DNA from 3 places in the Janthinobacterium sp. HH102 genome. Region 2 is predicted to be linked to each of the others. Evidence: predicted binding sites of a transcription regulator. Region 2 holds the regulator's gene; each other region holds the start of a gene.
What was found. The regulator NrdR, encoded in region 2, represses ribonucleotide reductase genes. The targets are predictions, from matches to a motif close to CACNANATNTNGTG.
Positions count from the first base shown of each region.

Region 1: a site for NrdR is predicted at 5,180-5,193, ahead of JAB4_RS12275 (ribonucleoside triphosphate reductase). Genes of this name have one in related genera too.
Region 3: a site for NrdR is predicted at 4,491-4,504, ahead of JAB4_RS26275 (ribonucleoside-diphosphate reductase subunit alpha). Genes of this name have one in related genera too.

Region 1 is NZ_CP062062.1:2,671,275-2,678,587, forward strand. It holds gene JAB4_RS12260 (Pls/PosA family non-ribosomal peptide synthetase) at 1-2,345, opposite strand, end outside; gene JAB4_RS12265 (anaerobic ribonucleoside-triphosphate reductase activating protein) at 2,494-3,198, opposite strand; gene nrdD (anaerobic ribonucleoside-triphosphate reductase) at 3,191-3,388, opposite strand; gene JAB4_RS12275 (ribonucleoside triphosphate reductase) at 3,385-5,133, opposite strand; gene JAB4_RS12280 (hypothetical protein) at 5,252-5,668, opposite strand; gene JAB4_RS12285 (peptidase U32 family protein) at 5,833-6,867, shown strand; gene JAB4_RS12290 (U32 family peptidase) at 6,946-7,313, shown strand, end outside.
Region 2 is NZ_CP062062.1:2,147,940-2,155,252, forward strand. It holds gene ybgC (tol-pal system-associated acyl-CoA thioesterase) at 1-304, opposite strand, end outside; ZMP/ZTP riboswitch at 620-744, shown strand; gene glyA (serine hydroxymethyltransferase) at 856-2,103, shown strand; gene nrdR (transcriptional regulator NrdR) at 2,247-2,708, shown strand; gene pilV (type IV pilus modification protein PilV) at 2,946-3,530, shown strand; gene JAB4_RS09815 (PilW family protein) at 3,527-4,504, shown strand; gene JAB4_RS09820 (PilX N-terminal domain-containing pilus assembly protein) at 4,556-5,182, shown strand; gene JAB4_RS09825 (PilC/PilY family type IV pilus protein) at 5,179-7,313, shown strand, end outside.
Region 3 is NZ_CP062062.1:5,768,037-5,775,349, reverse strand. It holds gene JAB4_RS26305 (ABC transporter substrate-binding protein) at 1-592, shown strand, start outside; gene JAB4_RS26300 (hypothetical protein) at 662-1,201, opposite strand; gene ccsA (cytochrome c biogenesis protein CcsA) at 1,535-2,338, shown strand; gene JAB4_RS26290 (PP0621 family protein) at 2,335-2,589, shown strand; gene JAB4_RS26285 (sigma-54 dependent transcriptional regulator) at 2,709-3,788, shown strand; gene ampD (1,6-anhydro-N-acetylmuramyl-L-alanine amidase AmpD) at 3,766-4,377, shown strand; gene JAB4_RS26275 (ribonucleoside-diphosphate reductase subunit alpha) at 4,769-7,313, shown strand, end outside.

The DNA of each region.
Region 1 (7,313 bases), 520 kb from region 2:
TTGTCGCCGATGGACAGCAGGTCGGGCGCGCGCAGGGTCATCGAGCCGATGACCACTTCCTTGCCCACTTTCGCGCCCAGCGCGCGCAGCCACCAGCTGTTCAGGGATGAGCCGCTGAGCAGATACGCGGGCGCCGATTCGACCAGGCGGTCGGCCAGCCACCAGCGGTAATAGGTGACGCCCCACAGCGGATAGCTGCCCGGTTTCAGACGCCCGGCGATCAGCCACTTGCCGGCAATCGCAATGGCAAATTCGGCCAGGGTCGCCAGCAAGAACACGCCGATCGAGGCGGCGATGGCGCGCGGCACGGTGTCGCCCGTGTCGCCCGTGAAGAAGTGGTAGGTGAAGAACGGCGCCATCCACTGTGCCATGCGCAGGGTGACGAGGCCCGGCACGGCCGCTGCCTGGGCCGCGCCGCAGATCCAGCGCTTCCAGGCCGACGGTGGCGTCCAATCCGCTTCCGGCGTGGCCAGCGCGGGCGCTTCGTTCAGCACGGCGGCGATCTTGCCGATCTGCCGGTTCTGGTAAATGTTGCGTACCGTCATGTGGGCGTAGGCCGGATCGGCGCGCAGGGCGGACGCCAGGCGCGCTGCCAGGAAGGAGTGGCCGCCGAGGTCGCTGAAGAAGTCCAGCTGGCGCAAGATGGCCTGGCCCGGGAACAGCTTGGCCAGGGCCGCGAACAGGGCCGCTTCGGCCGGCGTTTCCGGCACGTCCGAGATCCCCGCCTCGCCGGCGGGCGGGGCAGACAGGGGCATGGCTTTCAAGGCTTTTCTGTCGATTTTTCCCGAGGTCAGGCGCGGCATCAGCGGCAGCAATTCAAAGCGGCCCGGCACCATGTAGGGCGGCAGGTGCAGGTTCAGGGCCGCGCGCAGGGTTTTCGCCGCCAGGGCGTCGCCGGGCGCCTCGTCGCTGCCGACGATGTAGGCCACCAGTTGGTCGATGCCGTCATCCTTGCGCAACAGGACGGCCACCGTGCCCACGCCCGGCTGCTGCGCCAGCACGGCTTCGATCTCGCCCAGCTCCACGCGGAAGCCGCGTATCTTGACCTGGTCATCGGCGCGGCCCAGGCACAGCACCTGGCCGTCCGCATCGATGCGGGCCAGGTCGCCCGTGCGGTACAGGCGCGCGTCATCGTCGCTGGTCGCCCACGGGTTGGGCAGGAATTTTTCCACCGTCAGATCGGGCCGGCCCAGGTAGCCCTCGGCCAGGCCGGGGCCGATGATGCACAGTTCCCCCGTTTCGCCGCGCGCCAGCAATGTCAAGGGACGGTTTTCTCCCGGCTCGGCCACCTGCAGCACCAGCAAGCCGTAGTTGGGCAGCGGCGTGCCGATGGTGACGGGTTCGCCGGGGCGCAGCCGCGCCAGGCTGCACGAAACGGTCGCTTCCGTGGGACCGTAGGTGTTGAACATGGCGCGGCCCGGGCGCGACCAGCGCTCGACCAGGGACTCGGGGCACATCTCGCCGCCCAGGTTGATCAGGCGCAGGCTCGGTACTTCCTCGGCGAACAGGGCCAGCAGGGTCGGCACGGCATGGAGCACGGTGACGTGGTTGGCGGCCAGCGCGCGCGGCAAGGCTTCCGGGTCGCCCGAAATCTCCTTGGGCCCCAGCCACAGGGTGGCGCCCACCAGGTAGGCGATCCAGATTTCCTCGAACGACATGTCGAAGGCGACGGAAAATCCCTGGTAGACGGTGTCGCTTTGCGTCACTTCCAGCACGGCGTTTTCGCTGCGCAGGAAGTGGCAGATGCTGCGCTGATTGATCAATATGCCCTTGGGCTTGCCCGTGGAGCCGGACGTGTAGATCACGTATGCCGGGTGTTCGGGCAAGACTGTGCCGCGCGCGGGCAGCAGTTCGCCCGGCGCGGCGGGGGCCAGCAGGCTTTCCGCGGTCCACACGGGACGCTGGACGCCAGCCTGCTCCAGGCGCGGCGCGAACTGCGCGCAGCTGACGACGCCAGCGCCATTGGCGTCGTCGAGGCACACCTGCAGGCGTTCGACGGGCGTGTCTTCATCGACGGGCAGCCAGGCGGCTCCCGCCTTGGCGATGGCCGCCTGCATCAGCAGCAGATGCGCGCCGCGCGGCAGCCACAGTCCCACGATGTCGCCGGGCTTGACGCCGGCCGCCATCAGGCGCGACGCCGCCAGGCCCGCCTGCGCATCGAGTTCGGCATAGGTGATGCGGCGCGCGCCATCGATCAGGGCGATTTGTTCGGGACAGCGGCGCGCCGTCGCTTCCAGCAGGTCGGCCAGCACTTCCTCGCGCAGCAGATCCGGTCGCGGCGGGCCGTACAGGATGTCGGCGTGGGTGGAAGGGATGCCTGGGCTGACTGCGGTGAAATCGTTCATGGATGACGCTTATCTGTAATGCGGTGTGAGGAATCTGACGGGCTGCGCATGGTGCGCGGCACAGTTGATACATTACAGCACGCAAGACATTTCAGCGTTGCAGAACGGGGAATTTTGCGGGACTTTCAATAATTATGTGGCTGCACGATCAACTGCCATGATTGCGGAATGTAAAACGGGGAAACATGGCGCCGATTTGCGCCACAGTAGCCGCCGCCGGATAGCCGTGCAGGGGGCGGCCGGACAGCGCCGCGTCCGCGCAGCCTTCGGCGCGGAACTGCTGCAGCACGTAGTTATCGACGCCTTTCGCGGCCAGGGCGGCGGCCAGGGACAGCAGCTGTGCGTCCGGCAGCAGGTCCGGGTGGGTGGTGGTGCGGCATTCGTAGGCGACGCCGCTGGCGAGGATGGCGTCCAGGCAGGCGCGCGCCGGGTCGCCGCTGCCGGCCACGCGGGTCACATGACGATAGTCGGCAAACGGCGCCTTGATGTCGAAGCCGACCCAGTCGACCAGGGGCAGCACTTCCTGCAGGCGCTGCGGATAGATGCAGGCCGTGTGCAGGCCGATGCCGAAACCCAGCGCCCTGACGTCCAGCATGGCGCGCGCCAGCGCCGGGTCCATGCATGCCTCGCCGCCGCTGAAGACGACGGCGTCGACGAGGCCCACGCGGCGCCGCAGCCAGGTCAGTACGTCCTGCCACGGCATGGCGCCTTCGGGCGTGCGCGCCTGCAAATGCGGATTGTGGCAATAGCCGCAACGCCAGGGGCAGCCCTGCACGAACACCACGGCAGCCAGCTTGCCCGGGTAGTCGGTGGCGGAAAAGGGCGTCAGGCCGCCCACTTTCAACTCAGCCATGGCAGGCCGGCTGGCCAACCCGGGCGCTCGCTTCCGTAAAATACTGGCGCTCGTGGAATTCGCCCTGCTTGCCGATGTTGAACGAGGCGACGGGGCGGTGATAGCCCATCACGCGCGTCCAGATTTCGCAGCGCTGGCGTTCGCTGTCGAGCAGGGTGATGGCGGGAGTGAAGTCGGGACGTGCATTCATGGCGTTTCCTCAAGTGATGGAGCAATGTGGGCCTGCTTGCGGGCGATCAGCTCCGCGTCGCAGGTGGGGCAGAATTCATGTTTCCCGGCCAGGTAGCCGTGGCGCGGGCAGATGGAAAACGTGGGCGTGACGGTGATGTAGGGCAGCGAGAAGCGGCTCAGGGCGCGTTTGACCAGCTCGCGGCAGGCGTTCGCGTCCGACAGCGCTTCCGTCATGTACAAATGCAGCACCGTGCCGCCCGTGTATTTGCGCTGCAGCGCGTCCTGCAATTCCAGCGCTTCGAACGGGTCGTCCGTGTGGCCGACGGGCAGCTGCGACGAGTTCGTGTAATACGGATTGTCGACGGTGCCGGCCTGCAGGATGGCGGGATAGCGCTTGCGGTCTTCGCGGGCGAAGCGGTACGTCGTGCCTTCGGCCGGCGTCGCTTCCAGGTTGTACATATGGCCCGTCTCTTCCTGGAAGGCCACCATGCGGGCGCGCACGTGGTCGAGCAGGCGGATCGCCAGCGCATGGCCCTCGGCGGACGTGATGTCATGGGCGTCGCCGCTGAAATTGCGGATCATCTCGTTGATGCCGTTCACGCCCAGGGTGGAAAAGTGGTTGCGCAGGGTGCCCAGGTAGCGTTTCGTGTAGGGGAACAGGCCTTGCTGCATCAGTTCCTCGATGGTGCGGCGCTTGATTTCCAGGCTGGTCTTGCCCAGTTCCAGCAGGCGGTCCAGGTCCGCCATCAAGGCCGCTTCGTCGCCGCGCCACAGGTGGCCCAGGCGCGCGCAGTTGATCGTCACCACGCCCAGGGAGCCCGTCTGCTCGGCGGAACCGAACAGGCCATTGCCCCTTTTCAGCAGTTCGCGCAAGTCCAGCTGCAAGCGGCAGCACATGGAGCGGATCATGTTCGGCTTGAGTTCCGAATTGATGAAGTTCTGGAAGTAGGGCAGGCCGTAGCGGGCCGTCATTTCGAACAGGCGTTCCGCGTTTTCGCTATGCCAGTCGAAATCCTCGGTGATGTTATAGGTGGGGATGGGGAAGGTGAAGACCCTGCCCTTGGCGTCGCCCGCCATCATGATCTCGATGTAGGCGCGGTTGATCATGTCCATCTCCGCCTGCAGCTCGCCATAGCTGAAGTCCATTTCCCGGCCGGCGATGACGGGAATCTGCTCGCGCAGGTCGTCCGGGCAGACCCAGTCGAAAGTGAGGTTGGTGAACGGCGTCTGCGTGCCCCAGCGCGATGGCACGTTGAGGTTGAAGATCAGCTCCTGCATGTACTGGCGCACGTCTTCATAGCGCAGGCTGTCCTTGCGGATGTAGGGCGCCATATAGGTATCGAAGGAGCTGAACGCCTGCGCGCCGGCCCACTCGTTTTGCAGGGTGCCGAGAAAATTGACGATCTGGCCGATGGCGCTCGACATGTGCTTGGGCGGGCCCGATTCGATCTTGCCCGGCACGCCGTTCAAGCCTTCATGCAGCAGGGTGCGCAGCGACCAGCCGGCGCAATAGCCGGCCAGCATGTCGAGGTCGTGGATGTGCAGGGCCGCTTCGCGGTGCGCCGCGCCCACTTCCGGCGGATACACCTGGTCCAGCCAGTAATTGGCGATGACCTTGCCCGATACATTGAGTATCAGGCCGCCCAGCGAGTAACCCTGGTTGGCGTTGGCGTTGACACGCCAGTCGCGCCGGTCCAGGTATTCATTGATGGACGCGGCGACATCGACCTGGCCGCGTGTGGGGGAAACTGCATTTGTCGTCATGAAACCTCCAATAAACACAACATGCGGTGTTTTTATGGAGATTAATCACTAAATATAGTGGCGTCAAAGGGCGCGTGCAGTTGCGTGACGAATCCTTGATGCAGGTGAAAAATCCACGTCAGCCGCTTTTGTTCCAGCGCGTTTCGCGCAGGATCAGCCAGCTCGCGCAAAAGAACGCGGCGCCGCAGGCGGCCACGCTGGCGACGGAGGCGGGCAGCACGTGCGTCCATATTTCCAGCGGCGTGTAGGTGCTCCAGCTGGCCACGCGCGCGTCGAAGGTGACGTAGTTCGCCAGCAGCCAGTAGACGGCCAGCAGGCCCGTGCAGATGGCGGCCTGACGCAGCAGCGGCATCTTGCGGCGCGCGAACACGGCCAGCAGGAACAGCAGCAGCACGCCCGGATACGCGCCCAGCACTTCCGGCGACAGCACGGAGAGGGTCCCTGCATCATAGCCATCGGGCGGGCCGGCCCACTGCACCTGCAGCGCGGTGAGGAACAGGGTGAGCAGGAAAATCAGCAGCGGTTTGCGGGTCATGGCGGGCAATCGGATAGGGAAAAAGTGGGGCATTTTACAGCCAGGTCAAGCAAGTTGAACGCGCGCCAGCCATGCATGCATTCCTTCACCTGTGTCAAGGACTGGGCGGTATGGGCGGGGCTATAGTCTGCACCCTGAGCCGATACAGGACTGTGAATATCATGATGCTTGAATCAACTACCGCCACCCGCGTGGCCGGACCGCTGGAACTGGTCTGCCCCGCCGGCAGCCTGCCCGCCTTGAAAGCGGCCGTCGACAATGGCGCCGACACCGTGTACCTGGGTTTTCGCGATGCCACCAATGCACGCAATTTCGCCGGCCTCAATTTCGACGAAAAGGCCATCGCCGAGGGCGTGCGCTACGCCCACCAATATGGACGCAAGGTGCTGCTGGCGCTGAATACCTATCCGCAGCCGCACAACTGGGCCGTGTGGCGCAGCGCCATCGACCGCGCCGCGCAAGCCGGCATCGACGCCATGATCGTCGCCGATCCGGGCTTGATGGCGTATGCAAGCGAGCATCACCCGCAGCTGCGCCTGCACCTGTCCGTGCAAGGCTCGGCCACCAACTACGAAGCGATCAATTTTTACCAGGAACACTTCGGCATCGCCCGCGCCGTGCTGCCGCGCGTGCTGTCGATGGCGCAGGTCGAGCAACTGATCGCCAAGACGGACGTCGAGATCGAGGTCTTCGGCTTCGGCAGCCTGTGCGTGATGGTCGAAGGGCGCTGCGCGCTGTCGTCGTATGCGACGGGCGAGGCGCCGAACACGCACGGCGTGTGCTCGCCGGCGAAATCCGTGCGCTGGCTGGAAACGCCGAACGGCCTCGAATCGCGCCTGAACGGCGTGCTGATCGACCGCTACGCACCGGGCGAAAACGCCAGCTATCCGACCCTGTGCAAGGGGCGTTTCGAAGTCAACGACGAAGAGTATTACGCCATCGAGGAGCCGGCCAGCCTGAACACGCTGGCGCTGCTGCCGCAGCTGATCGCCATGGGCGTGCGCGCCGTGAAGATCGAAGGGCGCCAGCGCAGCCCCGCGTATGTGGCGCAGGTGACGCGCGTGTGGCGCGAAGCGATCGACGCCTGCCGCGAAGGCAATGCGCGCTACGCCGTCAAGCCGGGCTGGATGGCGGCCATGGACAAGCTGGCCGAAGGCCAGCAGCACACCTTGGGCGCGTATCACCGCTCCTGGAAATAGCAAAACCTGCTGCGCTTCTCGGCCCCGCCGCGAGCCGCTCGCTACGGTTTTGTCACTTAAAAAAATATTGGAAAAGGCATGCTAAAACTCTCTTTGGGTCCCTTGCTGTACTACTGGCCGCGCGCCACCGTCTTCGAGTTTTACCAGCAGATCGCCGGCACCGCCGTCGATATCGTGTACCTGGGCGAAACCGTCTGCTCGCGCCGGCATGAGCTGCGCCTGGCCGACTGGCTCGATATCGCCGACATGCTGGCCGCCGCCGGCAAGGAAGTGGTGCTGTCGACGCAGGCGCTGATCGAGGCGGGCGCCGAACTGGCCACCCTGCGCCGCATCACGGGCAATGGGCGCTACGGCGTCGAGGCCAACGACATGGGCGCCGTGCATTGCATGGAAAAGGGCGCATCCTTCGTCGCCGGCCCCCATTTGAACCTGTTCAATGGCCCCAG
Region 2 (7,313 bases):
GGCGGTCGCCGCACCAGGCTTGTTGCAGGAAAACGATGGAGGCGCGCCCCATTTTTTCTATACTTAAGGTTAATCTTACCGTGTCATCGAGCCTGGCTGGCGCATGATAGTCGGCGTTGACGCTTTTGACAACGAACATCGCGTCATGCTGTTCCAGCAATTCCTGCTGGCCCACGTCGATGGCGCGCAGCCATTCCGTGCGTGCGCGCTCGAAGAATTTGAGGTAGTTAGCGTAATAGACGATGCCGCCGGCGTCGGTGTCTTCATAGTAGACACGTACGTTCCAGGTAAAGACTGAAGGCATGTTTATTGCGCCAGTAGTGAGATTGAGCAACATTTTACGCGATTTTTCTTCTTGTGACTGTGGGCGCTTGCTGGAAAGCCATGCAAAAGCTGCATATAAGTTGCACCGCAGCATTGTAAATCCGGGGCGGGCAATGGCAAGCTTCGTAACATACGCTTACATGCCATGGCCAGGTTTAAGTCCAGCTTAAGAGCGGCAGCCATGCCCCGGGGCGGCCCGCGGCCCTGTCCGGGCTGCGGCGGCGCGCGGCGATTATAGCCGCACGGTTGCATTCCTTGCTCAATTTGGGCACTTAACTTACAATTTGACTTCCATTACGTCTCACGTGACTGGCGAAAAGTCGGGCGATCTCCCTGAGTGGCGATCGGCAAACCGGCGAAAGGTGGGCACCCACCGGGAAACGTGAGATTTTTCATCAGCCGTTCGCCTGGGTAGCCACTATGGAAAAGCACGAAGAGGCTGCCCGTCCAATGTTGTTATTCACTTAACGCCGGCTCCCCTCATTCGATCCAACCTGCCAGTACAAGCACCCTCATACTTGGAGTTTTTACATGTTTGCAAAAGATCACACCCTCGCCAACGTCGATCCTGAATTGTTCGCCGTCATTCAAAAAGAAAACACGCGCCAGCACGATCATATCGAACTGATCGCGTCGGAGAACTACACGTCGCCAGCCGTAATGGAAGCGCAAGGCTCGCAGCTGACGAACAAGTACGCCGAAGGCTACCCGGGCAAGCGCTACTACGGCGGCTGCGAATACGTCGACGTGGCCGAGCAACTGGCCATCGACCGCGTCAAGAAACTGTTCGGCGCCGAATGCGCGAACGTGCAGCCGAATTCCGGCTCGCAGGCGAACCAGGGCGTGTTCTTCGCCATGCTGAAACCAGGCGACCTGATCATGGGCATGTCGCTGGCCGAAGGCGGTCACCTGACCCACGGCATGCCGCTGAACATGTCCGGCAAATGGTTTGACGTCGTGTCGTATGGCTTGACGGCGGAAGAAGACATCGACTACGAGGCGATGGAGCGCCTGGCCCGCGAACGCAAGCCAAAACTGATCATCGCCGGCGCGTCCGCGTTCTCGAAAAAGATCGACTTCGAACGCTTCGGCAAGATCGCCAAGGAAGTGGGCGCCTACTTCATGGTCGACATGGCCCACTACGCGGGCCTGATCGCCGCCGGCCTGTACCCGAATCCGGTGCCGTTCGCCGACTTCGTCACCTCGACCACGCACAAATCGCTGCGCGGTCCGCGCGGCGGCATCATCCTGATGAAGGCCGAGCACGAAAAAGCCATCAACTCGGCCATCTTCCCTGGTATCCAGGGCGGCCCGCTGATGCACGTGATCGCCGGCAAGGCCGTTGCCTTCAAGGAAGCGCTGAGCCCTGAATTCGTCGAATACCAGAAGCAAGTGATCAAGAACGCCGACGTGCTGGCGAAAACCCTGATCAAGCGCGGCCTGCGCATCGTGTCCGGCGGCACCGAATCGCACGTCATGCTGGTCGACCTGCGCGCCAAGAACCTGACGGGCAAGGAAGCCGAAGCCATCCTCGGTTCCGCGCACATCACCTGCAACAAGAACGGCATCCCGAACGACCCGCAAAAACCCTTCGTCACCTCGGGCATCCGCCTGGGCAGCCCGGCAATGACGACGCGCGGTTTCAAGGAAGCGCAAGCGGAAGAAGTGGGCAACCTGATCGCCGACGTGCTGGACAACCCGCATGACGCCGCCACCATCGAGCGCGTCAAAGCGGCCGTGAAAGTGCTGGCCGACGCGCACCCTGTGTACGCCTCATAATTATTTGTCCAGAATGTGTCATACGGAGTAAGATTCCGTATGACACATTCCTTCGTGCCCAAGGGCGCCCGGAGTGATTCGGGCGCCCTTTGTACAAGGGCGGCGATTTCCCGTAATTATTACTATAAAGTTGTAACCAGCCCATGAAATGTCCATTTTGCCAGCACGGCGACACCCAGGTTCTCGATACGCGCGTATCGGAGGAAGGGGATGCCATTCGGCGCCGCCGCCGCTGCGGCAAATGCGACAAGCGGTTTACCACGTACGAGCGCATTGAACTTATCATGCCGGCCGTCGTCAAAAAGAATGGCAGCCGGACGGAGTTCGCTGCGGATAAGTTGCGCGGCAGTTTGATGCTGGCCTTGCGCAAGCGTCCCGTCGCGGCCGCCTCGGTGGATACGGCCATCGCGTCCATCCAGGAAAAACTGCTGACCAGCGGCTTGCGCGAAGTCGATTCCGGCTATATCGGTGAACTCGTCATGCAGGAACTCAAGCGCCTCGACAAGATCGCCTACATCCGCTTCGCTTCCGTCTACAAGAATTTCGAAGACCTGGCCGAGTTCCAGGATGCGATCGCCGAAGTGGGGCAGGCGCGCAAGCCCTGACGCCTGCTCGAAGCCTCTCGTTCGACGACGGGGCTGCTCATGTGCCCCGTTTTGCGCCCCGTGTTCACCATGCCAGCGTTCGCCTGGCAAGCGGCCTGATCAATAACTACACCGTTCTTCTCCCTTTATCGCTGCGCTGTTTGCGCTAGCGCAGATCCTGGTTTTTGCGCGCGCCTATCGTGTAGCTGGGCCGCCTGTTCTTGCGACTCTTTCTGCGGAAGGGAGCAAGGCATGCACATGAGCGGTCGCACTATGTTTCCAGCGGGTGGCAGCAGCCTCGTCGAGGTGCTCGTGTCGCTGCTGCTGTTGGCGCTGGGCCTGCTCGGTGCCAGCATTTTGCAACTGCACTCCCTGCGCGCGCGCCATGAGTCGGCGCTGTTGTCGGCGGGCGCGCAGCTGGCGGCCGGCATGGCCGAGCGCATGCGCGCAAACGGCGTGCTCATGAATGGACCCGATGCGGGCAATCCCTACTTGAACGTGGCCTACGCGGCGGCGGACGACGCCGAAGCAGGCGGCACTGCGCCGGACTGCTTTGGCGCTAGCGCCTGCAGCGCGGCCGAACTGGCGCAATTCGACATCGCTGAATGGAAGCAATCGTTGCATGCGGCCTTGCCCGGCGCGCGCCTGCATATCTGCCGCGATGCCTCTGTTTGGGATGCCGCCGCGCAAGGCTTGCACTGGGCGTGCAGCGGCGGCAAGGGCGCGCCCATCGTCATCAAGCTGGGCTGGCGCGGCCGCTTGCCCGATGGCTCGCCCGCCGTGAATGCGGCAGGCGAGTCGCTGCCCAGGCTGGTATTCCAGCTGGGCGGAGGCGGCGCATGAACGGCGTGCATGCCGCGTGGCGCTGGCGGCGCGGCATGAGCCTCGTCGAATTGCTGGTGGCGCTGTCGCTGGGCGCGCTGCTGATGCTGGCCGCCAGTAGCGTGCTGGTGGCGGCCAGCGGCAGCTATGGCGACCAGTCCGCCAGCGCGCGGCTGGACGATAACGGCCGCTATGCGCTCGACACCATCGCCCGCGCCGTGCGCCAGACGGCGTATGTAAACTGGGATAGCAGCGCCGCGCCCGTCGCCCATGCCGATGACGACAGCGCCAATGTCGCCGGGCTCGACGCGCGCAGCCTGGGCAAGAACAGCGAAGGTATCAGCGGCGCCTTGCCCGATGTCCTGCATGGCAGCGACGTGCTGGCCTTGCGCTATTACGGTGCCGGCAAGGAGGAGGGGGGCGACGGGTCCGTGCTCAATTGCGCCGGCTTTGGCGTGGGTGCCGCGCAAACGGAGGCGCAGCGGGGCTGGAGCATTTTCTATGTGGCGCAGGGCGCCGATGGCGAAGGCGAGCTGCGCTGCAAATACCGTGGCGCGAACGGCTGGGGCGCGGATGCCGTCATTCGCGGCGTCGACGGTTTCCAGGTGCTGTATGGCCTCGACACGGATACGCCGCCCGACGGCGTGGCGAACCGCTATGTCAACGCCAGTGCGCTCGACGCCTACGATGCGGCGCTGGTGCTGGTGGGCGCCGATGCGGCCGCGCGCCAGCGCGATTTGCGCCGCCGCACGCATTGGAAGCGCGTGGCCAGCGTGCGCGTGGCCTTGCTGCTCCATGGCGAGGCGGAGCAGGCGGACAAGATGGCGGAACTGGGGCCGGCGCAGTTCGACCTGTTCGGCAAGGCATATGCCGAGGCGCACGGCGCCGGCGACACGGGCGTGCGCATCGCGCGCGCGTCCTTGCCCGCCGCGACGCGCTCCCGGCTGCGGCAACTGCTGCAGACGAGCATCATGCTGCGCAACGGGCCGGCCTAGGCGGGCGGCACGATGGCTGGCGCGGGCGTCCGCTGCTGCCTACCTCGTTGTGTGCCTTGTTCACCTTGCGCGCGCCACAGTGGCGCCACCCTCGTGTATGTGCTGTGCCTGTTGGTGATCATCTTGCTGCTGGGCATATCGGCGGCGCAGATGGCCTTGCAGGGCGAAAAGGCGGCACGCGGCGAGCGCGACCGGCAGATCGCGTTTCAGGCGGCGGAGGAAGCATTGATGGATGCGCAGAACGATATCGAAGGCTTGCCCGGCGCGCCGGGGCGTAGCAGCCTCTTTGCACCAGGCAGTGCGGCCGGGTTCGCGGACGGCTGCGGCGAGGCAGGCGCACTGGGCCTGTGCCTGCCCGCAGCCCCGGAGGCGCCGGCGCTCTGGCTGAGCATGGACCTCGACGGTCCTGAAGGCAGCAGCCACACCGTGCCGTATGGCCAGTTTACGGGCGCCGTCATGCACACGGGGCAGGGTTTCCTGCCGTCGCGCCGGCCCCGTTACCTGATCGAATTGCTGGCGTTTCACCCGCCCGGCGCGCAGGCGGCGGCAGTGGCCGGCGGCCTGGCCACGGAAAGTTATGTGTACCGCATCACGGCCATCGGTTTTGGCGCGCAGGAAAGCACGCAAGTCGTGTTGCAAAGTTATTACCGCAAGCAGGCGGCGGGAGCGGGACCATGAGGGCTTGGTCGTTTGCTTTGCCATCGGCTTGGTGGTCCGCATGGCTGCTGCTGATCAGCCTGGTTTGCCTGGTTTGCGGTGTCGCTGTTGCGGCCGCACCTCCCGTGGCGCTGGCGCGGGCCGACGCGGGTTTGCACGGCGCCAGAGTGCCGCCGAACCTGCTGCTCAATCTGTCGCTCACGCATGCGGCGGCCGCCGCCGCGCATGGCGGCGAGTATGCGCCGCAGCGCGAGTACCTCGGTTACTTCCATGCGCGCATGTGCTACAGCTATCCGTACCGCAGCAAGGACGGCGTCATGCTGCCGGACTTGCGCGTAGCGACCGCTTACTTCTCCGTACTGAAACCGGCGGATGCGCTGCACGGCTGCGGCGGCGATAGTTTTAGCGGCAACTTTCTGAACTGGGCCAGCGCCAGCATGCTCGACATCGTCCGCTATGCCCTGACGGGCGGCGACCGCGTCATCGACGAAGTGCGCAAGACGGTGCTGCAGCGCGCCTGGCTGCCCGATGCCGACGGTCCCGTCGATTTCTATGCCCACCCCGTTTTTTTCCCGCGCAAGGTCTTGCACACCGGCGTGGCGGCGGCGACGCCGTTTGCGCTGGCGCAACTGGCCATCGTTTCCTGCCGTAATCGCCTGCTGTTCGGCGACGCCAGCGTGCCTCCGGGCGGCAGTTGCGACGCGCCCGGCATCGCCGCCACGCACGGCGTGTTCCTCGCGCGCGTGCGCGTCTGCGACGCCGATGAGGGGCCGCTGCGCGACGACCTGTGCCTCGCATATGGCAAGAACTACAAGCCGGTGGGCGCCGTGCAGCGCCTTGGCGGCAGGGTACGCGTGGGCGTGTTTGGCCATTTGAACGGCGTCTCTGCCAGTGCCGGCCCCGTGTATGGCGGCGTGCTGCGCGCGCCGCTGGCCCACGTGGGCAGGCAACGCTGGACGGCGCCCGACTTTTTGCCGCAAGACAATACCGGCGCTGAGTGGAATCCCGTCAATGGCGTGTTTGCCGTCCAAGGCGCTGACCAGGGCGCAGGCCCTGGCGGCGGGGTGACCGCTTACATCAACGGCCTGGGCCGCAGCAATGCCGGGCATCCCGGCGCGTACGCGAGGGCCGCGCCGCTGGCTGAATTGCTGTACGAATCGCTGCGCTACCTGCAGGGGCGGCAAGCGAGCGCCGCCGTGCCGCCCGCCACGGCTCCGCCTGCCATTGACGACGGCTTGCCGGTCGTGACCCCATGGAGCGACCCGCAAACGGCCAATTGCCAGCGCCACGTCGTCGTCAGCCTCGGCGATGCGGGCATGGCGGGGGACCGCTACGTGCCCGGCAACGTCCCTGTTGTGCCTGCCTCGGCCGGTGACCGCGCACGCGCCGCCGATGGTTTTGCGCCGCCGCCGTTCGATGCGATGGCCTGGACGCATGCGGTGGGCAGCCTGGAAAGCGGCGGCGCGCAGGGCAATCCAGCGCCACGGCCCGACCTGGCGGGACTGGAATTGCTGGCCGACGGCGCGGGCGGCGCCAGCTACCATGCGGCAGGGCTGGCCTACTGGTCGCATGTGCAGGCGCTGCGTCCTGGCGGCAAGAACGACGGCCTTGCCAAGGTCGAGCATTACGCGGGCGACTTGCGCCAGGGCGACCCGGCCGGCGAATCTGCAGCCATTCCCGCCGCTACTCCCTTGCTGCTGGCGGCCAAGTATGGCGGTTTTCTTGATGCGAACGGCGACGCCAACCCATTCAAGAGCGCAACGGGCAGCGCGTTCGATGAATGGAGCCTGGACGGCCGCTGGCCCACCCATTACTTGCCCGGCAGCGATCCGGCCGCCCTGATCGCGGGACTGCGCGCGGCCTTTGTCTCCGCCGACAAGGGCACGCTGGCGGCGACGCTGCCGGGGCCTGCCCTGATGGCGCTGGCCAGCGGCACGGAGGATGCATACTGGTTCCAGACGCAGCTGCGCCTGGCCGATGGGTCCATGACCTTGTCGCGCAGCGCGTTTGCCGTGGGCGCCGATGGGGCACTGCTTCCCGGCAAGCCATTGTGGACTGCTGGCGGACAGACCAAGACCATGCCGGATGGGCCATCCACGGCCTTGCGTCCCGTCTACACGCTTGACGCCAAGGGCGCCCTGATGCCGCTGGC
Region 3 (7,313 bases), 2.7 Mb from region 2:
GACGCGCGGCGGCATCCAGGAAGTGCTGCTGCTGGCCGAGCTGTCGCAGGCGGGTCTGACGTATTCGGAAACCAAGGGCAAGGACGTGCAGCTGGTGTTCCTCGCCTACGCCGACTTGAACCAGGCGCTGATGGGCAAGAATCTCGACGCCATGATGCAGTCGGAACCGCAATCGTCGCAGGCGATCAACAAGGGTTTTGGCACCGAAGTCATCAAACCGTACGACACGCCGATCGGCGAGCCTGTGCGGACCATGGTGATGACGGAAAAGTTCTACAAGGAACGCCGTCCTGTGGCGGAAAAATTCATGCGCTGCTTCGTCGAAGCGACGAAAACCTTTATCGACAACAAGGCGACGGCGGAAAAGTATGTGCGCGAAGTCGTGTTCCGCGGTCAGATCACGAAGGATGACTTCGACGACGCGATCAGCAATTCGCCGTATTCGTATGACATCTCGCCCGAGCATATCCAGGTCACCACGGACGTGATGGTGAAAACGGGCGTGGGCCGCATGACGAAGCCGCCCGTGGCCAAGGACTGGGTCAAGACGGACTTGCTGGAGCAGGCGAAAAAGAGCCTGAACGTGAAGTAAATCAGGCAACCATTAAAAAAACCTCCGTGCCAGCGATGGCGCGGAGGTTTTTTTTGTGGAGGCGTGGCCTTAGCGGGCGTTAAAACCCATCCAGCCTTTTTCCGTTTGCCGGAAGCTCAAGGTGTAGATGCGCGTCAGTTCATCGCCTTTCTTCAACTGGCGGCTGATGATGGCGCCGTAATTGTCTTGCACGAGCTGGTCCGACCATTGCAGCAGGTTCTCGAAACGCTCGGCCGTCATCGCCGCCTGGCGCGCCAGCAGCGGTGCGGGAATCGCCTTCTTTTCCTGCTGCTGCGTCCAGAATTCGCGGAACACCTTGTTTTCGCCGCCCATGCCGCGCGCCATCAGGCCCAAACCCATGGTCATGCCCACGGAGCCGTCCGTCTTGGCCTGCGCTTCGAGCTTGTCGGCCACGTCGGCCAGCAATTCCAGGTAGCCCACCTTGGCGCGCAGCACGGCCGAGCCCTTGATTTCATATTGCTCGTTCTCTTTCCAGCCATTGAGCTTTTCCAGCTTCGCGATGTCGAAGTACTCCTTGTACAGGTCATAGCTTTGGATCGAGGTACGGAAATACTCTTCGTAGGTGGACTGGGACGGCGCATCTTTCATGCAACCGCTTAATACAGTGCAGGCGGCCAGCAGCAGGCAGGTCCAGGAAATTTTTTTGAAAGAAAACATGGCGGTGGGGGGGCGAGTGGCGAAAAGTGAAAGATTGTTGCTCTATGGACATAATTATAGGGCTGGCTCATCCAGATGGCAACGTGGCCGTGACGCGGTGGCAGTGCGCCGCAGGAAAGATTGCCGAAATCTTGAGGGTGCGCCACCCCGCCGCGCCCGAGGCACGATATCATGGCAGGCTTGCGGTATCGGCTGGCGGCGAATTGCCTGCAGCCCATACTGTCGCTTGAATCGCGCTTGCCGGCTATGGTGTAAACTTAAACTATGCAGATCTATTTCTTTTTCATCGCCGCCCTGTTGTACGCGGCGTGCGCGGTGCTTCCCTCGTCCCGTGCCCGGCTCATTGCCGGCCTGACCGGCGTCGCCTGGCTGGCGCACGCCGCCACCCTGTGGTTCGACCTGATGGCGCCGGGCACCTTGCGCTTCGGTTTTTCCGCCATGCTGTCGGCCGCGCTATGGGTTTCGGTCGGCGCCTACTGGATAGAGAACCGCAATTTCAGCCTGGACGGACTGCGCCGCATGGTCATGCCCAGCGCCGTCATCGCCATCGGCCTGGCCTGGGCCTTTCCCGGCAGCCAGGTCAGCATGGAAGGCAAGTCGGCTGTCTTCGGCTGGCATATCGCCGTGGCCGTGCTCGCCTACAGCACCTTGACGATCGCCGCCTTTCACGCCGTGCTGATGGCGCTGCAGGAATCGCGGCTGCATACGCGCAGTGAAAGCCGCGGCTTTATCGGCAGCGCGCTGGACCAGCTGCCCGCCCTGCTGACGATGGAAAAGCTGCTATTCCGCATGATTGGCCTCGGTTTTATTTTGCTCAGCTTGACCGTGCTGTCGGGCATCGTGTTCTCCGAGCAATTATTTGGCAAGGCGCTCAACTGGGATCACAAATCCGTGTTTACCATGCTGTCGTGGTTATTGTTTGCCGCCCTGCTGGCGGGGCGCCGCTTTCGCGGCTGGCGCGGCAAGACGGCCCTGAGCTTCACCCTGGCCGGTTTCGCCACCTTGTTGCTGGCCTATGTCGGCAGCCGTTTTGTACTGGAAGTGGTTTTACACCGAGGATTCGCATGACACGTGTTTTATTCTGGCTGGCACTGGTGTTCCTGGTGCTGTTTGCTATCCGCAGCAAGATCCGGGGCATGCAGCAGCGCGCCCGCGCGCAGCAGCCGCCGAATCCGTTTGCGCCGCCGGGCCGGCCGCAGGAATTGCCCGATGCCGAGCTGATGCTGTGCTGCGCCCATTGCGGCGTCTACTATCCGGCCTCGGAAAACGTGCAGGCCAAGGGGCACGATTACTGCAGCCACGCGCACGCCACCGTGTAAGGGCAAGCGCGCAGCTTCGCGCGCGTTGCTCATCCGTATCGTAACGACCTCCGGCATTCGTCCGGCGTAGCATCTGCAGCAGGCGGTTCGCCACCGCCATTGCAGAAAGGCGCGCTCCCATGTCCAGTCCCCGCACCAGCCAGCAGACCGTGACCACCACCGGCATGCCGCCGGCGCCGCAACTGAGCGGTAATTCCTTGCCCATGCAGGCGCTGCGTGCGCAGATAAGCCGCATCGCCCGCTGCGGCGCGCCGGTGGCCATCCGCGGCGAATCAGGCACGGGCAAGGAACTGGCGGCGCGCGCCATCCATGCGCAGGGCGCGCGCGCCGGCTTCCCGTTTATCGCCGTCAACTGCGGCGCCATACCCGAAGCGCTGATGGAAGCGGAATTCTTCGGCTGCCGCCCGGGCGCCTACACGGGCGCGCTGCACGAGCGCCAGGGCTTGTTCCAGGCGGCCCATGGCGGCAGCCTGCTGCTCGACGAAGTCGACGATCTGCCGCTGGCCATGCAGGTGAAACTGTTGCGCGTGCTGCAGGAGCGCCGCGTGCGCAAGCTGGGCGGCAGTGCCGACGAAGCCGTCGACGTGCGCATCCTGTGCGCCAGCCAGCATGGCCTGGCGCGCGGCGTGGCCGCCGGCACCTTTCGCCAGGATCTGTTTTACCGCCTCAATGTGATCGAACTGGCGCTGCCGCCGCTGCGCGAACGGCGCGGCGATCTGCAGGTATTATGTGAGGTGATCCTGGCGCGCCTGTCGCCACGCCGGGCCGTGAGCTTGGCGCCGCCCGTGCTGGCGGCCCTGGCCGGGTATGCGTTTCCCGGCAATGTGCGCGAACTGGAAAACGTGCTGGAGCGGGCACTGGCCTTTGCCGACGGCGGCGTGATCGCGCTCGACGGGCTGGCCTTGCCATCCGCGCCGGGCAGCATGCCGTTGCGGGCGGCGCCGGCATTGCCGGACTTGCCGGAACGGCAACTGTGCCTGCCCGGCATGGCGGCATATGGCGTGGGCTCGGTCCTGCCGCTGGACGTGTATTTGCGTCAGGCCGAGCGCGACATGATCATGCAGGCGCTGGTCCAGGCGCGTTATCACCGCGCACGGGCGGCGCGCCAGCTGGGCCTGAGCGTGCGCCAGCTGCGTTACCGCATGCAGAAATTGACGATACAGGAAGCATTACTTGATGAGCGGATGGACGATAGATGAAGACGGCTGGTGCGACGGCGCGCTGCGCTATGACTCGCCGTACTGCGATGCGCGTCCGGACGGTGCGCAAGTCGACTTGCTGGTGATTCATAACATCAGCTTGCCGGGTGGCCGCTTTGGCGGGCCGCATGTGTCGGACTTGTTTACGGGCCGGGTAGATTATAATGCCGATCCTTCCTTCGCCGACCTGCGTGGCTTGCAGGTGTCGGCGCACTTTTTTGTGCGGCGCGATGGTGCGTTGTTGCAATATGTTTCTACTGATCAACGTGCCTGGCATGCGGGCGCGTCCGTGTTCGAAGGACGCCCGCAGTGCAATGGCTATTCCATCGGTATCGAAATGGAGGGCGCGGACGATGTGCCTTTCCAGCGGCGGCAATACCATGTGCTGGCGGCGCTGACGGCGGCGCTGGTGGCGCGCCACGGGCTGTCCCATGTGCGCGGCCACGAGCATATCGCACCGGGAAGGAAGACGGATCCGGGGCCGTTTTTTGACTGGCATTTTTATCAAGAGTGCTGGCTGGAAACCCTGCGCGGGCAGGCTGCGTTAGCGCTTACTTCGCGGGGATTGGGCTTTCCATCCATGCCCTGAAAAGTCAACCGAAATCGTATATGAAAATACAAAAAATTACGCCGGCGGATGCTGGAAAACTATTGCATCGCCCTTCGATGGGCACTACAATTAGTGCAGAAGTTGGATGTAAAGACTATATCTAGTGCCATCACAGACGTTTTCAGAATTATTGTCAAAGCTATCCGGATTGCTGATAAAGCACTGGAACTGGCGGTTTATCACCCTTGATCGTGTTTCGCGCCAGCCGGGCAGTACGGTGTGGCGCTATGGATACTGACCTGTTTTATGCATTATAAATTTACTATTTAGCAACAAACACCTGAAGAAACCCTGACCATCGGGCGTTCTATTCAACAACATACGCGGCAGCAAAACTGCAGGCTGACTTTAGCTGACAACGGGAGCTTCAATGCAATCACCACAAGATATTTCCATCCATCCAACGCCAGTATCGCCAGCGCCAGGCGCGGCCAACAGCGTGGCGAGCACGGGCGCGGCACTGGGCGACTATCGCATCATCCGCCGCAACGGCGCGGTGGTGGCATTTGAGCCTTCGAAGATCGCCATCGCCATGACTAAGGCGTTTTTGGCCGTTAACGGCGGCCAGGGCGCCGCCTCGGCACGCATCCGCGAACTGGTGGAGCAACTGACGGACGGCGTCGTCGCCGCGCTGGTGCGTCGCCATCCGGGCGGCGGCACCTTCCATATCGAAGACGTGCAAGACCAGGTGGAACTGTCGCTGATGCGTTCGGGCGAGCACGACGTGGCGCGTGCCTACGTGCTGTACCGCGCCAAGCATATGGAAGAGCGCCGCCTGCAGAAGGAAGCGCAAGGCGCGTCCGCACAAGTTTCCGCACCACAATTAAATGTCACCGACAACGGCGTGCGCCGCCTGCTGGACATGCAGGAAGTGCGCGACCTGATCAACGCCGCCTGCGCCGGCCTGGAAAAGCACGTCGATGCCGACGCCATCCTGGCTGAAACGGTGAAGAACCTGTACGACGGCGTGCCCGTCGAAGAGCTGCACAAGTCGGCCATCCTGGCGGCGCGCGCGCTGATGGAAAAAGACCCGGCCTACAGCCAGGTCACGGCCCGCATCCTGCTGCACACGGTGCGCAAGGAAGTGTTCGGCAAGGAAGTGCCGCAAGCGGCCGCCGCCGCCGAATATCTGACGTATTTCCCGCAATATATCGCCAAGGGCATCGCCGCCGAGCTGCTGAACCCGGTACTCGCCAGTTTCGACCTGGAGCGCCTGGCCAAAGCCATCGTCGCCGACCGCGACTTGCAATTCGGCTACATCGGCCTGCAAACCCTGTACGACCGCTACTTCCTGCACATCCAGGACGTGCGCATCGAAATGCCGCAGGCGTTCTACATGCGCGTGGCCATGGGCCTGGCGCTGAACGAGGCGGACCGCGAAGCGCGCGCCATCGAGTTCTACAGCCTGCTGTCCTCGTTCGACTTCATGAGTTCGACCCCGACCCTGTTCAATTCGGGCACCCTGCGCTCGCAGCTGTCGTCGTGCTACCTGAGCACCGTCTCCGATGACCTGGAAGGCATCTACGACGCCATCAAGGACAACGCGCTGCTGGCCAAGTTTGCCGGCGGCCTGGGTAACGACTGGACGCCAGTGCGCGCCCTGGGCGCCCACATCAAGGGCACCAACGGCAAGTCGCAAGGCGTGGTGCCGTTCCTGAAAGTGGTCAACGACACGGCCGTGGCAGTCAACCAGGGCGGCAAGCGCAAGGGCGCCGTCTGCGCCTACCTGGAAACCTGGCACATGGACATCGAGGAATTCCTCGACCTGCGCAAGAACACGGGCGACGACCGCCGCCGCACGCACGACATGAACACGGCGAACTGGATTCCCGACATGTTCATGAAGCGCGTCATGGAAAAAGGCGATTGGACCCTGTTCTCGCCGTCGGACACGCCTGACTTGCACGACAAGGTCGGCAAGGCTTTTGAACAGGCTTACCTGGGCTACGAAGCCAAGGCCGCCGCCGGCGAAATCCGCGTCTTCAAGAAGATCGCGGCGCTGGACCTGTGGCGCAAGATGCTGTCGATGCTGTTTGAAACGGGCCACCCATGGATCACGTTCAAGGATCCGTGCAACATCCGCAGCCCGCAGTCGCACGTCGGCGTCGTCCACAGCTCGAACCTGTGCACGGAAATCACGCTGAACACGGGCCCTGACGAAATCGCCGTCTGCAACCTCGGTTCCGTGAACATGCCGGCGCACATGAAGGAAGGCAAGCTCGATCACGTCAAGCTGGCCAAGACCATCCGCACCGCCATGCGCATGCTCGACAACGTCATCGACATCAACTACTACGCCGTCGACAAGGCGCGCAACTCGAACATGCGCCACCGTCCGGTCGGCATGGGCATCATGGGCTTCCAGGACTGCCTGCACATGATGCGCGTGCCGTTCGCCTCGGACGCGGCTGTCAGCTTCGCCGACACCTCGATGGAAGCCGTCTGCTACTACGCCTACCTGGCGTCGACGGAACTGGCCGAAGAGCGCGGCCGCTATGAATCGTACGCCGGTTCGCTGTGGGACCGCGGCATCCTGCCACAGGACTCGGTCAAATTGCTGGCCGAAGAGCGCGGCGGTTACCTGGAAGTCGATTCCTCGTCGGCCATGGACTGGACGCCGGTGCGCGAGCGCATCGCCAAGTTCGGCATGCGCAACTCGAACTGCGTGGCGATCGCCCCGACGGCGACGATTTCGAACATCATCGGCGTCTCGGCCTGTATCGAGCCGACGTTCCAGAACCTGTACGTGAAATCGAACCTGTCGGGCGAATTCACCGAGATCAACGGCTACCTGGTGCGCGACCTGAAGGCGCGCGACCTGTGGGATGAAGTCATGATCTCGGACCTGAAGTACTTCGACGGCTCGCTGGTGAAGATCGACCGCATCCCGCAAGACCTGCGCGACATCTACGCCA